Regions from separate parts of the Limnochorda sp. genome, predicted to be linked through region 2. Evidence: riboswitches for the same ligand, from Rfam matches in the RefSeq annotation. Region 2 holds a riboswitch; the other holds the start of a gene.
What was found. A riboswitch is a leader RNA that binds a small molecule or an ion and turns the genes downstream of it on or off. The one in region 2 is predicted to bind cyclic di-AMP.
Positions count from the first base shown of each region.

Region 1: linked by a shared signal. The riboswitch ahead of FWJ67_RS09200 (ABC transporter substrate-binding protein) and the one ahead of FWJ67_RS04765 (NAD/NADP octopine/nopaline dehydrogenase family protein) in region 2 are both predicted to bind cyclic di-AMP.

Region 1 covers NZ_VSCV01000028.1:12,969-19,869, forward strand. Annotated here, with positions in the region: gene FWJ67_RS09190 (adenosylhomocysteinase) at 1-512, shown strand, start outside; gene FWJ67_RS09195 (amidohydrolase) at 514-1,812, shown strand; cyclic di-AMP (ydaO/yuaA leader) riboswitch at 2,367-2,502, shown strand; gene FWJ67_RS09200 (ABC transporter substrate-binding protein) at 2,663-3,667, shown strand; gene FWJ67_RS09205 (quaternary amine ABC transporter ATP-binding protein) at 3,664-4,512, shown strand; gene FWJ67_RS09210 (ABC transporter permease) at 4,509-5,354, shown strand; gene FWJ67_RS09215 (hypothetical protein) at 5,517-6,236, shown strand; gene FWJ67_RS09220 (GerW family sporulation protein) at 6,342-6,692, opposite strand; gene FWJ67_RS09225 (DUF2953 domain-containing protein) at 6,774-6,901, opposite strand, start outside.
Region 2 covers NZ_VSCV01000008.1:25,452-32,352, forward strand. Annotated here, with positions in the region: gene FWJ67_RS04755 ((Fe-S)-binding protein) at 1-1,204, opposite strand, end outside; gene FWJ67_RS04760 (FAD-binding oxidoreductase) at 1,201-2,616, opposite strand; cyclic di-AMP (ydaO/yuaA leader) riboswitch at 2,830-2,975, shown strand; gene FWJ67_RS04765 (NAD/NADP octopine/nopaline dehydrogenase family protein) at 3,082-4,194, shown strand; gene FWJ67_RS04770 (transglycosylase domain-containing protein) at 4,284-6,425, shown strand; gene rpsI (30S ribosomal protein S9) at 6,530-6,901, opposite strand, start outside.

The sequences.
Region 1 (6,901 bases), on a different contig from region 2:
CCCAGATGGACGGCTTCGAGGTGATGAGCCTGCGGGAGGCGGCGCCTCTGGGCCAGTTCTTCGTCACCGCCACGGGCTGCAAGGGAGCCATCGCCCGCCCCCACCTGGAGGTGATGCGGGACGGGGCCATCCTGGCCAACGCGGGCCACTTCGATGTGGAGATCTCCAAGCCGGACCTGGCCGCCCTGAGCACGGGGAAGCGCCTGGTCCGCCCCGGCATCGAAGAGTACCAGCTGGTCGACGGCCGGCGCCTCTACCTGCTGGCCGAGGGGCGGCTGGTCAACCTGGTCTGCGGCGACGGGCACCCGGTGGAGATCATGGACCTCTCCTTCGCCCTCCAGGCGTTGGCCATGGAGTACGTCAACACCCATTACGAGAGCCTGGGGCCCGGCTTCCACCCCGTTCCCCGGGAAATCGACGAGCAGGTGGCCCGGCTCAAGCTGGAGGCGGGCGGGATCCACCTGGACAGCCTCACCCCCGAGCAAGAAGCCTACCTAAGGAGCTGGCAGTGAGATGAAGGTGATTCGCGGCGGGCGGGTCTGGCTCGGCGCCGCTGAAGGCTTTCGCGAAGGCTTGGAAATCGTTGTCGAGGGGAGCCGCATCACCGACGTGCGGCCGTCCCAGCCCGATCAGCCAACACCCAGCCAGGAGACCGGGGCCCGGGAGGCGGAGGTGATCGATGCCACCGGCCACCTGGTCCTGCCGGGCTTCGTCAACGCCCACACCCACGCGGCCATGACCTTGCTCCGGAGCTACGCGGACGACATGGCCCTCCACCCCTGGCTCACCGAGGCCATCTGGCCGGCGGAGGCCCGGATGACGCCGGAGGACATTTACTGGGGCAGTCTCTTGGCCATCATTGAGATGATCCGGGGCGGCACCACCGCCTTCGCCGACATGTACTTCTTTGAGGATCAGACGGCTCGGGCCGTGGCGGAGAGTGGCATCCGGGCCGCCCTGGCCCCGGGACTGGTGGACGGAGAGGCGTTCGAAGCCCGGCTCCAGACGGTCCGAGAACTGGCCGCCACCTGGCACGGCGAAGCGGGCGGGCGGATCCGCATCATGGTGGGGCCCCACGCCCCCTACACCGCCTCCCAGGGCCTGAGCCGGGCCGCGGAGCTGGCCGGGGAGTTGGGGCTGGCCATCCACATCCACCTCTCGGAGACACGCAAGGAAGTGGAAGAGAGCCTGGCCCAGCACGGCCTCACCCCCATCCAGGTGGCGGAGCGGGCCGGCGTCTTCCAGGTGCCCACCCTGGCCGCCCACTGCGTTCACGTGACCGACGGGGACGTGGAGCTCCTGCGGGAGCACCGGGTGAAAGTGGCCCACAACCCCACCAGCAACATGAAATTGGGCAGCGGCCGGGCGCCGGTCCAGAAGATGCTGCAGGCAGGAGTCCTGGTGGCCATCGGAACCGACGGCACCGCCAGCAACAACGACCTGGACATGCTGGAGGAGACCCGGCTGGCCGCCTTTCTGGCCAAGATGGAGGAAGCGCCGCAAGCCCTTCCTGCTGCCACCTGCTTGGAGATGATGACGGTCTACGGGGCGGAGGCTCTGGGCTTCGCGGACGTGGGCCGGATCGCCCCCGGCTACCAGGCGGACCTCATCCTGGTGGACACCTCGGGGCCCCACTGGACACCCCTCTTTGACCCCGCGGCCAACCTGATCTACAGCGGCAAGGGGGCCGACGTGAAGACGGTGGTGGTGGCGGGCGAGCTCCTCATGGAGCGGGGCGAGCTGAAGACGGTGGATGAGGAGCGGGTCCTACACGAGGTGCGGCAACGGGCGCAGCGGATCGCCCGGGCCTAGGGCCCGGTCGATCCGTCGAGGACCCAATCTTCCCGCCCGCCCTGGCCGTGACGCCAGGGCGGGCACCTTCCACGCCTCTCGGCCTACACCTGGGCTAGGTTCTTCGTTCGCGGAGGAGTTCGGATAGCGCCAAGAGCGCCAATCCGAGACCGATGTGGGTGAAGGGACCTTCTAGCAGTGCCAGAAGGAGAGCACCCAGACCACCGGGGGGAGGACTGACCAGGAGGTCGATGCCTTCCGCCACCCCGCCGATGATCAGGATCCACCCGATCACGACCAGCCAGAAGGCCAGTCTGGAAAGCGGCCTCGACAATCGCATCGCTCCTTTCCGTGGGCACCCTATGTCCCAACCGAACAAACCCACACCCGCCTCAGGTCACGTTTGCGGCCGTTTTCGCGTGGATGCTCGGGCTGAACTACGAATGGGCGGGGCCAGCCCCCCTCTCCGGCGCGACCCTGGCCTCCCACGGCCTCATCCCCGGAGGCGAACCTTGGAGGGCTGGGAAGGATGTGGTATACTCCCAGTCAAGCACGGGCCCGATGCGTCGGGCCAGACGTGTCAGGCGCCGAATTCTCCCCAAGGGGAGAAGCGGGGGAACCACCTTTCTGGGGCGAATCCTCCGGAAGGAGGTAGGGCAGTCCACACCCGAGCCCGTCAGCTAACCCCGTAGGCAGCAGTGGAGAGTCTTGGGTTTCCCATCCAGGCACACGATCCGCGTGCCGTCTCCCGAGGCCCTCCGCACCTCGGGTTGTTTTTTCCCGACCTGACGCTGCCAGCATGATCCCACGGCGCCGTGAGGGGGCGGATGGCTGATCTGTCCGTGCCCCAAGATCACGGAGGGGGATCCTGATGCGCACGCTTCTGACCACTGGTTTGGCCGCGCTCCTCATCGCCGCGGCCTGGCCGGCGTCTGCCCTGGCCGCAGGCCAGGAACCCATTGTCTTTGCCGATGCCAGTTGGGAAAGCATCCAGTTCCACAACCGGGTGGCCGGCTTCATCGTGGAGCACGGCTACGGCCGTCCCGTCGACTACATCTTTGGCGACACCTTGCCCCTCTTGCACGGGCTGGTGCGAGGCGACATCGACGCCTACATGGAGGTCTGGATCGACAACATCCGGGAGGCGGTGGAGCAGGCCCTGGAGAGCGGCCGGGTCCTCAACCTGGGCTCCAACTTCCCCGATGCGCCCCAGGGTTGGTACGTGCCCACCTACATGGTCGAAGGCGACCCGGAGCGGGGCATCGAGCCCATGATGCCCGACGTCCGCTCCGTCACCGACCTGGCCAAGTACTGGGAGCTCTTCCGTGACCCGGAGAACCCTAGCAAGGGTCGGTTCTACAACTGTCCCCCTGGTTGGGTCTGCAGCGACATCAACCGGGCCAAGCTGAAGGCTTACGGCCTGGACGAGGTCTTCACCGCCTTCTCCCCCGGGTCCCAGGCGGCCCTCAACGCCACCATCGCCGCCGCCTACCGGCGGGGCCAGCCCTGGTTCGGCTACTACTGGGAGCCCACGTGGGTTATCGGCCAGTACGACATGACCCTCCTGGAAGAGCCTCCCTACACCGACGAGTGCTGGGCGACGGACTACGGTTGCGCCTACCCCTTCTCCAAGGTGCTCATCCTGGTCAACGCCGACCTGCCTGAGAAGGACCCGGAGGTGTACGCCTTCCTCTCCCGCTACGAGACGGAGCTGGAGCACACCAACCGGGCCCTGGCCTTCCTGAACGAGACCCAGGGCTCCATGGAAGCGACAGCCGTCTGGTTCCTCCGGGAGTACCCCGAGGTCTGGCGGGCCTGGGTGGACGAGGAGACGGCCCGGCGGGTTGAGGCGGCTTTGGAGGCGCATGGCGCATGACGACGCCAGCCATACGGGTGAGCCATCTCTGGAAGCTCTTCGGCCCGGAACGGATCCTCCGCACGTGCGACCGTCCCGAAACCTTCCCTGAGGCCCTGAAGGCGGGCGCGGTGGCGGCCGTGCGAGACCTCTCCTTCACCGTGGCGCCGGGGGAGATCTTCGTGGTGATGGGTCTGTCGGGAAGCGGCAAGTCGACCCTCATCCGCTCCCTCCTCCGCCTCATTGAGCCCACCTGGGGCCGGGTGGAGGTGGGCGGGGTGGACGTGACGGCCTTGGACGGCCCCGGCTTGACCCACTTCCGCCGGACCAAGGTGGCCATGATCTTCCAACACTACGGCCTTCTCCCCCACAAGACGGTGCTGGAGAACGTCGCCTTCGGCCTAAAGCTCCGGGGGGTGCCCCCGGCCGAGCGGCGGGCCAAGGCCCTGGAGGTCCTGGCCCGGGTGGGCTTGAAGGGCTGGGAGGAGAAGCTTCCCAGCGCCCTGAGCGGGGGCATGCAGCAGCGGGTGGGCATCGCCCGGGCCCTGGCTACCGACGCCGACATCCTCCTCATGGATGAACCCTTCAGCGGTCTGGACCCCCTGATCCGAACGGACATGCAGAACGAGCTCCTCCGGCTCCAGGCGGAGATGCGGAAGACCATCCTCTTCGTCACCCACGACCTCCGGGAGGCGGTCCGCCTGGGCGACCGGATGGCGGTGATGCGCTCCGGCTCCTTCGTCCAAGTGGGCACCCCCGACGAAATCCTGGCCCACCCGGCCAACGAGTACGTGGCCCGTTTCGTCCACGCCCAGGACCTGCCCGGCCGGAAGAAGCAGACCCAGCGGGAGAAGGTGGTCTCCTGATGCCTGAGTTCCATGTGGCCGGCTGGATCGATGCCTTCGTTGATTGGCTGCTCCTGAGCTACGGGGCGCTCTTCGACGGGATCTCGGCCGGGATCCTCGCCCTGCTCCTGCGCATCCAGGCGGGGCTCGAGTGGCTCCCCTGGTGGGCAGCGGTGGCCATCACCATACTCGCTGCCTACTCGCTCACCCGGCGGCCCGGCCTCTCCCTTATCCTGGGGTCCCTGCTGGTGATGGTGGTCGCCTTTGGCCTCTGGCCCCTGGCGGTGGAGACCCTGGCGGTGGTCATCGCCTCGGTGGTCTTGGCCCTCCTGCTCGGCATCCCCGTGGGGGTGCTCATGGCCGAATCCCGCTGGGCCAATGCAGCCCTCCAGCCTGTCCTGGATGCCATGCAGACCATGCCCAGCTTCGTCTACCTGATCCCGGCCATGATGCTCTTCGGCCTGGGGAAGGTGCCGGCGGTGCTGGCCACCCTGATCTACTCCACGCCGCCCGTCATCAGGCTGACCAACTTGGGCATCCGCCAGGTCTCGCCGGAGGTGCAGGAGGCAGCCCTCGCCTACGGCGCCACCCGGTGGCAGCTTCTGAAGGAGGTGCGCCTCCCCCTGGCCATGCCATCGATCCTGGCGGGCGTCAACCAGACGACCATGATGGCCCTCTCCATGGTGGTCATCGCCTCCATGATCGGGGCCCGGGGCGTGGGCGAGGAGGTGCTTCTCGCCATCAACCGGATCGACGTGGGCCGGGGTTTCGAGGCGGGTCTGGCCATCGTCGCCCTGGCCATCGTCATGGACCGGCTCACCCAAGCCTTCGCCCGGCGGTGGGAAACGCCCGGCGTGCCCTGAGGCCTTGCTACCGACTGGGCCTGGCCTCCGGTCCGAGCCAGCCTTCACGCCAGCTGACGCCCCGGAGCACCCAGCTCCGGGGCGCCAAACGGGCTCCCACTCCTCCTGTCACCCGGTATCGAATCGATCCTCCTGAGGCATACCACCCCGGGAGGCTCTGGAATGCCCTTCAGGCCCACATGGAAGCTCAGCCGCGCCTCGCTTCTGGCCCACGCCCTGGTCCTGGCCTTGACCCTGGCCCTCTCTGGCGCGGCCTCGGCCCACCGGCCCCTCTTTCCGGGGCCCCGGGCCGCCGATCCCGACTCAACCATCACCATCGCCAACCCGGCTGTCTCCCACGTGATCTACATCGAGCTGACCCCCGAAACACCCCACGCCTGGGTCCGCCTGGAGAACGACCGGCCCCGGCAGGTCGCCGTCCGGCTGGCGGTGCCGGAGGAACCACGGCGGAAACTTGCGGCGCCGGTGCTGGTCCTCTTCGGCCCCGGGCTTCCGGACCCGCCCGAGGAGCTGGCCGTGGCGCCGCCTCAGGGAACGGCCGGCGGGGCCCTCACCGTCATCCCCACCGGGCCTCCTGAGCCCTTCCATGAACCCGTCACGGGCACCCGGTCCCGCATCGTCGCCAAGACCCAGCTCCGCCTCCCAGCGGCGGGCACCTACCTCGCCGCGCTCTACGACGCCCAGGGGGAAGAGGGCAAGGCCTGGATCAGCCTGGGCCAGCGGGAAGGGTTCCGCTGGCGGGACATCGCCCGCCTGCCCGGCTGGATCCGGGATGTACGCCGCTTCCACGAAGTCCCGGGCTTGCCCACCTGGGCGTGGATCGGCGTGGCCGGGGTGGTCGCCCTTGGCTCGGTGGTGGGGCGGGCGCTCTCGAGGAGGTAGGCCGGCGCCCCCGGCGAGTCGAGGAAGCTTCGCGGGGGTGCGGCAGGCGCCGCACCCCCGCTGAGTGACCGATCCGGGAAACTGGAAGCCGATGCGCGCATCCCGTCAGGCCGGCGTCACCGCGGGCCCAGGCCGTCCTCCGGCCTTCACCTGGCACTTCTCGAGGAGGTCGGGGATGGCGTCCACCAGCTTGTCCAGGGCGCCTCCGGCACCCGTCTGGACAAAGCGGACGTCGTCCCCCTGGATGACCAAGACCCCGGCCACCTTCATGCGGGCGCCGCCACCGCCGCCCGTGCCGGTGCCGCCCTCGGTGTCGCCGCCGCCTCCACCCCCGAACCCGAAGCTGACGTTGATGATGGGGATGAGGGTGAGGGAGCCGATTTGCATGGGCTCGCCGATCACGGTCTTGGTGCTCATGCTCTGCATGACCTTGTCAATGATCGCCTCAACGTTCATCGACCAACCTCCTATCCTCGCCTGCCTTGCCCGCCTGAGGCCTCTTGAGCCTGCCACCGCTTCCGATACCCTGCCCTCGCCTCACGCCGTCCCGGCCAGCCGGGCTTTGAGCCGGGGCCACCAGACCCGCCGGATCTCCCGGCGGAGAAGGACGGCCACCAGCACCGCCGCCGGCCGGATGGGCACCACCCGCATCCGCACTCGGGCCC
Region 2 (6,901 bases):
AGAGCTGGAGGTGGCAGGGGGTGTTGGCCACCGCCAGGACCGAAGCCCCCACCTGGGCCACCTGGGCCATCTTAGCATCCAAAAGCTCCCGGCTCATAGCCGGCTGGGTGAGGGTGTAGACGCCGCCTGCGCCACAGCACTGGGCCGCGCCAGGCAGCTCCACGTACCGGAGGCCGGGCACCCGCCGGAGGAGGCGCCGGGGCGGATCGACCACCCCTTGCACATTCCGCAGGTGGCACGAGTCCTGGTAGGTGACCGCCGCCTCGAAGGGCCCCAGCTCGGGAAGGGGCAGCTGGTCCACCAGCTCGGTGAAGTCCCGGCATCGGCTGGCGAAGGCCTGGGCCCGCTCAGCCCACTGGGGATCGCCGGCCAGCCAGTCGGGGTACTCCTTGAGGGCCGCGCCGCAACCACCCGCCACGTTCACGATCCAGTCGGCCTCCACCTGCTCGAAGACCTCGATGTTCCGCCGGGCCTGAGCCAAGGCGGCCTCCCGGTCCCCCAGGTGGGCGTGGACCGCCCCGCAGCACCCCTGGCCGGGCGGGATGAGGACCTGGCAGCCCGCCGCCTCCAGAACCCGGATGGCCGCCTGGTTGACGTGGTCCAGAGCGATGGCCTGCACACACCCGGAGAAGAAGGCGACCCGTGGACCGTTCCCCAAGGGGGCCTTCCCCCTGGCGGGCCCGTCCGCCCGCTCCGGGCTGGGCAGGGAGGCCTCCAGCTCACCCAAGGGCGGCAGGAGCCGTTCCAAGACCCCCGTCCGACGGATCAGGCCCTGGAGCCCCAGGGCGCGGTAGAGGCGGTAGAGCCACCGGCTCAGGCGGAGCCCCCAGGGGCGGCCCAAGAGGCCCCGGAGAACAACCCGCCAGGCAACCCCTTCCAGCCAGGGGCGGGGCCGCCGGGGCTCCAGCTCCGCCCGGCTCGCCTCCAGGATCTGGCCGTAGGGGACCCCGGCCGGGCAGGCAGGCTCACAGGCCCGGCAGCCGATGCACAGGTCCAACGCGGGGAGGATGGCCGCCGGATCCAGCCACCCTTCCGCGGCCGAGCGGACCAGGTGGATCCGCCCCCGGGGGCTTTGGGTCTCCAAGCCTGTCACCTGGTAGGTCGGGCAGGCGGCCAGGCAGAAGCCGCACCGCATGCACTGGACCGCCGCCTCCAGGGGGAGCCGGAGGGTCTCGGGATCCCGCAGCTTGAGCGGCCCGCTCATCCCTGCCTCACCACCAGGCGACGGGGGCGCTGGCGGGGCAAGATCTTCCCCGGGTTGAGCAGGTTCTGGGGGTCCAGAGCCTCCTTGATCGCCCGCATGGCCGCCATCCCCGCGGGGCCGACCTTCCACTCCAGGTAGTTCTGCTTGGCCAGGCCCACCCCGTGCTCACCGGTGATGGTCCCGCCCAGTTGGATGGCCGCCCGGAAAATGTCCTCGAAGGCAGCCTCCACCCGGGCCATCTCCTCCCGGTCCCGCTCGTCGGTGAGGCAGGTGGGGTGGAGGTTGCCGTCGCCCGCGTGGCCGAAGGTGCAGATGGTCACCCGGTGCCGGGCCGCCGCCTCCTGGATGGCCTGGAGCATCTCCACCAGGCGGGCCCGGGGCACGGTGGCGTCCTCCAGGATGGTGGTGGGGCGGATCCGAGCCAGGGCGGAAAGGGCTGCCCTGCGGGCCGCCATCAGGCGGTCGCCCTCCTCAGGGCTGGCGCCCACCTCCACCCGGACCGCCCCCGCCTCCCGGCAGATGGCCGCCGCCGCGGCGATGTCGTTGGCCACCTGCTCTTCCGGACCGTCCTGGCCGATGAGGAGGACGGCCTGCGCGTCAGTGGGAAGACCCACCCGGGCGAAGGCCTCCACCGCCTGGATGGTGCCCTGATCGAGGAACTCTAGGGTGGCGGGGAGCATGCGGGCGGCGATGATCCGCTCCACGCTCCGAGCCGCCTCCTCCAGGCGGGTGTAGACAGCCAGGGCCACCTGGCGGGCCGGCGGCAGGGGAATCAGCCGGAGGATGATCCGGGTGATGATGGCCAAGGTCCCCTCCGAGCCAACCAGGAGCCGGGTCAGGTCGTAGCCGGCCACATCCTTGACGTTCTTGCCCCCGGTGGTGATCCGCTCACCGTTGGCCAGCACCGCCTCCAAGCCCATGACGTAATCGCCGGTGACACCGTACTTCAACCCCCGCAGGCCCCCGGCGTTCTCCGCCACGTTCCCGCCGATGGTGGAGACGGCCACACTCCCCGGATCGGGCGGGTAAAAGAGACCCTCCGCCTCCACCTGCCGTTGGAGCTGGGCCGTGATCACCCCTGGCTCCACCGTCACCGTCAGGTTCTCCCGGTCCAGCTCCAGGATCCGGTTCATCCGGGTCATGACCAAGACGATGCCGCCCTCCACAGGGACCGTCCCGCCCGAGAGGTTGGTCGCCTGGCCCCGGGGGAGGAGGGGGATCCCCTCCCGGGCGGCCAGCCGGACCACCGCCTGGACCTGCTCCGTCGCCCCAGGGAAGACCACCGCATCGGGCAGGGACCGGTACCCAGGGGCCCCGTCGTAGGCGTAGGCCGCCCGGTCCGCCTCGCTGTCCAAGACCCAGGCGGGGCCGACGATGGCCCGAAGCTCATCCACAACCCGCGGGTCGAGCATGCACGCACTCCTCTCCCTTCCCCGGCGCCGCCGGGGTGCCAGCCCTTTCGCCGTCTTCTGTCCTCTGGTTCCGCGCCGGGCGGCCGGGGGCCTGCAGCCTGAAACCCGCCGGGCGCACCCGCGCCGGGACCGATCTTGGCCCGGGGAGTGAGGCCGGGTTGCATCTCCTGGAGGGGTTTCCGTATAATTGGGTGTGCATAACCCGCCTCGAGACCAGCTGAATCGCTGAATCGCGCCCCACGGGTGCGAGCGGGGGACCCAACCTCTTCGGGGTGAATCTCCGGCCTGGGCCGGGGAAGGGCGAACTCTTGCCGCCCGAACCCGTCAGCTAACCCCGCAAGCGTTGCAAGGGAGTGCGGCTGGTTGGTCGTCACCTGCCGCGTGGCGGCACCTGCACGGAGGTCTCTCAGCCAACTCCCTGCGTGGTCAACCGGGGCCCATCCTGTGATGTGAGGAGGTTGTGGCATGCCTCACCGGGACTTTCTGCGCGTCGCCGTGCTGGGCGCCGGCCATGGCGGTCAGGCGATGGCCGGTTGGATGGCTTGGCAAGGGCACCAGGTCCGGCTCTTCAACCGCTCGGCCGAGGCTCTGATGCCCCTCCGCTCTGGGCTGACCCTCGAGGGTGTGGTCTCGGGCCACGTGCGGCTGCAGGTGACCACCCACATCGATGAGGCCCTGGACGGGGCCGACCTGGTGATGGTGGTGACACCGGCCACGGCCCACCGGCCCCTGGCCTACCGGATGGTTCCTCACCTCTCGCCCGAGCAGGTGGTCCTCCTCCACCCCGGCCGGACGGGCGGGGCCCTGGAGGTGGCCCGGATTCTGGCGGCTGCCGGCCTTCCCAACGTGGTGGCGGAGGCGGAGACCTTCCTCATGGCCAGTCGTGTCGAGGCGCCGGGGACCGCGCGGATCTACCAGATCAAGCAGCGGGTCCGGGTGGCGGCGGTGCCGGCCCACCAGACGCGGCGGGTCGTCGAGCTGCTGCAGAAGATCCACCCGGCCTTCGTGCCCGCCCGGAACGTGTTGGAGACGAGCCTGCAGAATATCGGCGCCATCTTCCACCCCGCGCCCCTCCTGCTCAACTTGGGCCGGGTTCAGGCAGGCCTCCCCTTCGACCACTACCATGAAGGGATCACCCCCGGGGTGGCGGCGGTGATGGAAGAGGCCGACCGGGAGCGGACCGACCTGGCCGCCCGGTTGGGGGTGGAGGTCCTGTCGGCCCGCCAGTGGCTGCGGAAGGCGTACGGTGTCGACGGCCGGAACCTCTACGAGTCCATTCAGGCCAACCGGTCCTACCGGGGCCTGAAGGCCCCCCAAACCGACCGGCACCGCTACCTGACGGAGGATGTGCCCACGGGGCTGGTCCCCATGGTCTCCCTGGGGAAGGCCCTGGGCCTGCCCATGGCCGTCATGGAGTCCCTGGTCCGGATGGCTGAGTGCCTCCACCGGGTGGAGTACAGCGCCACCGGCCGTACGGTGGAGAGTCTGGGCTTGGCGGGTCTGGGCCCGGCAGCCATCCGGCGCACGGTGGAGCTGGGCTTCGCCCCTCAGGCCCACCGGGCGGGGATGGAAGGCTGACCCAAGGGCGCCGGAACACGTGAGCTTCGTATAGGCTCCCGTTCCCTGTCGCAAGGTAGGGGCGAGGCCGTTCGAGGCCCGCCACTGCCATGATCCGTTGGTTCCGACGCATCGGACTCGGGGTTTTGATCCTGCTCCTTCTGGTCCTGGTGCTGGTGGTGGTCAACAGCTACCGTCTGGTGGCTGGCTTGGACCCGGACGCGCCGCCCCAGGCGGCCGTCCTTCTGGACCGGGAGGGGCAGTTTTTTGCGTACGCTGGCTGGGGCGCCGTCCGACGGGTCTCGTTGGATGAGGTGCCCCTACACCTCCAGCAGGCGGTGGTGGCCGCGGAGGACAAGCGCTTCTACCAGCACCGCGGGGTGGACCTGATCGCCATCGGGCGGGCCATCTGGGCCAACCTGCGGGCCGGGTCCATCGTCCAGGGGGCCAGCACCATCACCCAGCAGCTGGCCCGCACCCTCTTCCTCACCACCGAGCAGACCCTCAGCCGAAAGGTCCAGGAGATGGTCCTGGCCCTCTTCCTGGAGCAGCGCTTCTCCAAAGAGGAGATCCTGGAGATGTACCTCAACCGGTACGAGTTCGGCGAGGGGGCGGTGGGCGTCGACGCGGCCAGCCGGACCTACTTCGGGCGCCCGCCCGAACAGCTTCACCTGGGCCAGAGCGCGCTCTTGGCCGGTATCCTCCAGGGGCCTTACCTGTACTCACCCTTCCGCAACCTGGACGGTGCCTTAGCCCGGCAGGCCTACGTGTTGGACCGCATGGTGGAGGACGGCTACGTCACCCGGGAGGAGGCGGCCGCCGCCCGGGAAGCCCCCCTCCAGTTGGCCCAACGGCCCTCCGGGGGCGAGCGGTACGTTACCGACTGGATCCGGTCTGAACTCGTCCGGCGGCTGGGCTCCAACCTGGTCCGGTACGGCGGGCTGGTGGTCCAGACCACCATCGATCCCCAGGTGCAAGCGGCCATGGAGGGGATCCTGGGCGAGCACCAGGGCGCCATCGTGGCCCTGGACCCCCAGACAGGAGGAGTCCTGGGCCTGGTGGGCGGCCGCAGCTACCGGGAGAGCCAGTGGAACCGGGCGACCCTGGCCGTCCGCCAGCCCGGGTCCGCGCTGAAGCCGATCATCTACGCCGCCGCCCTGGAACAGGGCTGGCAGCCCAACTGGCTGGTGGACGACCGGCCCCACCGGTTCGGCGAGTACGCCCCGGAGAACTACAAGGATGAGTACTGGGGCCCGGTCACCCTTCGCCAGGCCCTGGTCGATTCGCTCAACAACGGCTCCGTGTGGCTTTTGAGTCAGATCGGGGTGGAGGCGGGGATCGAGATGGCCCGGCGGCTCGGTCTCTCCCGGATCGGCGACGCCGACCGCCACCTGGGCCTGGTGCTGGGCGCCTTGGCCGAGGGCGTCACGCCGCTGGAGCTGGCCGCCGCCTATGCGGTCTTCGCCAACGGCGGCTACCGGGTGGAACCCCACGGCATCATCCGAGTCCAAGATGCTCAAGGCCGGGTCTGGATCGAGGAGGAGCCGGACCCCCGCCTGGTCCTCAGCCCACAGATCGCCTACCTGATCACCGACATGCTCCGGGGCGTGGTGGAGACGGGCACGGGGACCGCGGCGTGGCCCGGTCGGCCGGCCGCGGGGAAGACGGGGACCAGCGACGATCTGGTCAATGCCTGGTTTGTGGGGTACACGCCGGAGCTGGTGGCGGCCGTCTACCTGGGCAACGACGACGGCTCGCCCATCGCCGGCGGCGGGGGAACCCTGGCCGCCCCCTTGTGGGGCCGGTTCATCACCCGGGCTTTGGCCCACCGGCCGGTCCAGGCCTTCACCCCGCCCCCGGGGGTGGTCCCCGACGTGCTCATCGATCCCTTCACCGGCCTGCGGGCGAGCGAGCGCTGCCCCCGGGCCCAACCTCACGCCCTCCTCCGGGGCCAGGTGCCCAGCCGGTACGCGCCCTGCACCTGGGGCGCGCCCCAAGGGGAGGGGCTGCCGGCCAGCCGCGCGGCCTTCGAACGGGGCGAGGTGACCGTCGCCGCGGAGCCTGGCCGGCCCCGCTCCGGCTCCCTCTTCCCCCTTCTCCTTCCCCAGGCCCCCCGCCCCCAGGCCCCTGGGGCGGCGTCCGAGCGCGATGACGGGCTGCCCCGGCGCCCCGGGAGCCTTTCCGACCTCCTGCGCCGCCTCCTTCTCCCGGAGGAGGGGCCGGAGGCGGAGGCTTCCCCCGAGACACCCTGAGGAACAGCCCGCGGATCCACCAGCGCGCCACCGGACCGCCGCGGCGACGGACGGCCACGAAAACGGACGGCCAAAGGATGAGAGCAAGCCAGCAGGGCCCAGGTTCAGCGCTTGGAGAACTGGGGCGCCTTCCGGGCCTTCTTGAGGCCGTACTTGCGCCGCTCCTTCATGCGCGGGTCCCGGGTGAGCAAGCCCGCCCGCTTCAACGGCGTGTGGAACTCGGGGTTCAGGCTGCTCAGCGCCCGGGCGATGCCGTGCCTCAGGGCGATGGCCTGGGCGGCCACGCCCCCGCCGAGGAGCCGGGCCTGGACATCAAACTTCCCCTCGGTCTCGGTCACCTGGAAGGGACGGAGGATCTCCCGCTCCAGGGTCACCCGCCCGAAGTACTGGCTGACGGTCTGCCCGTTGACCCGGATCTCGCCCGTGCCCGGCATGAGCCAGACCTTGGCCACCGCGGTCTTGCGCCGCCCGGTGGC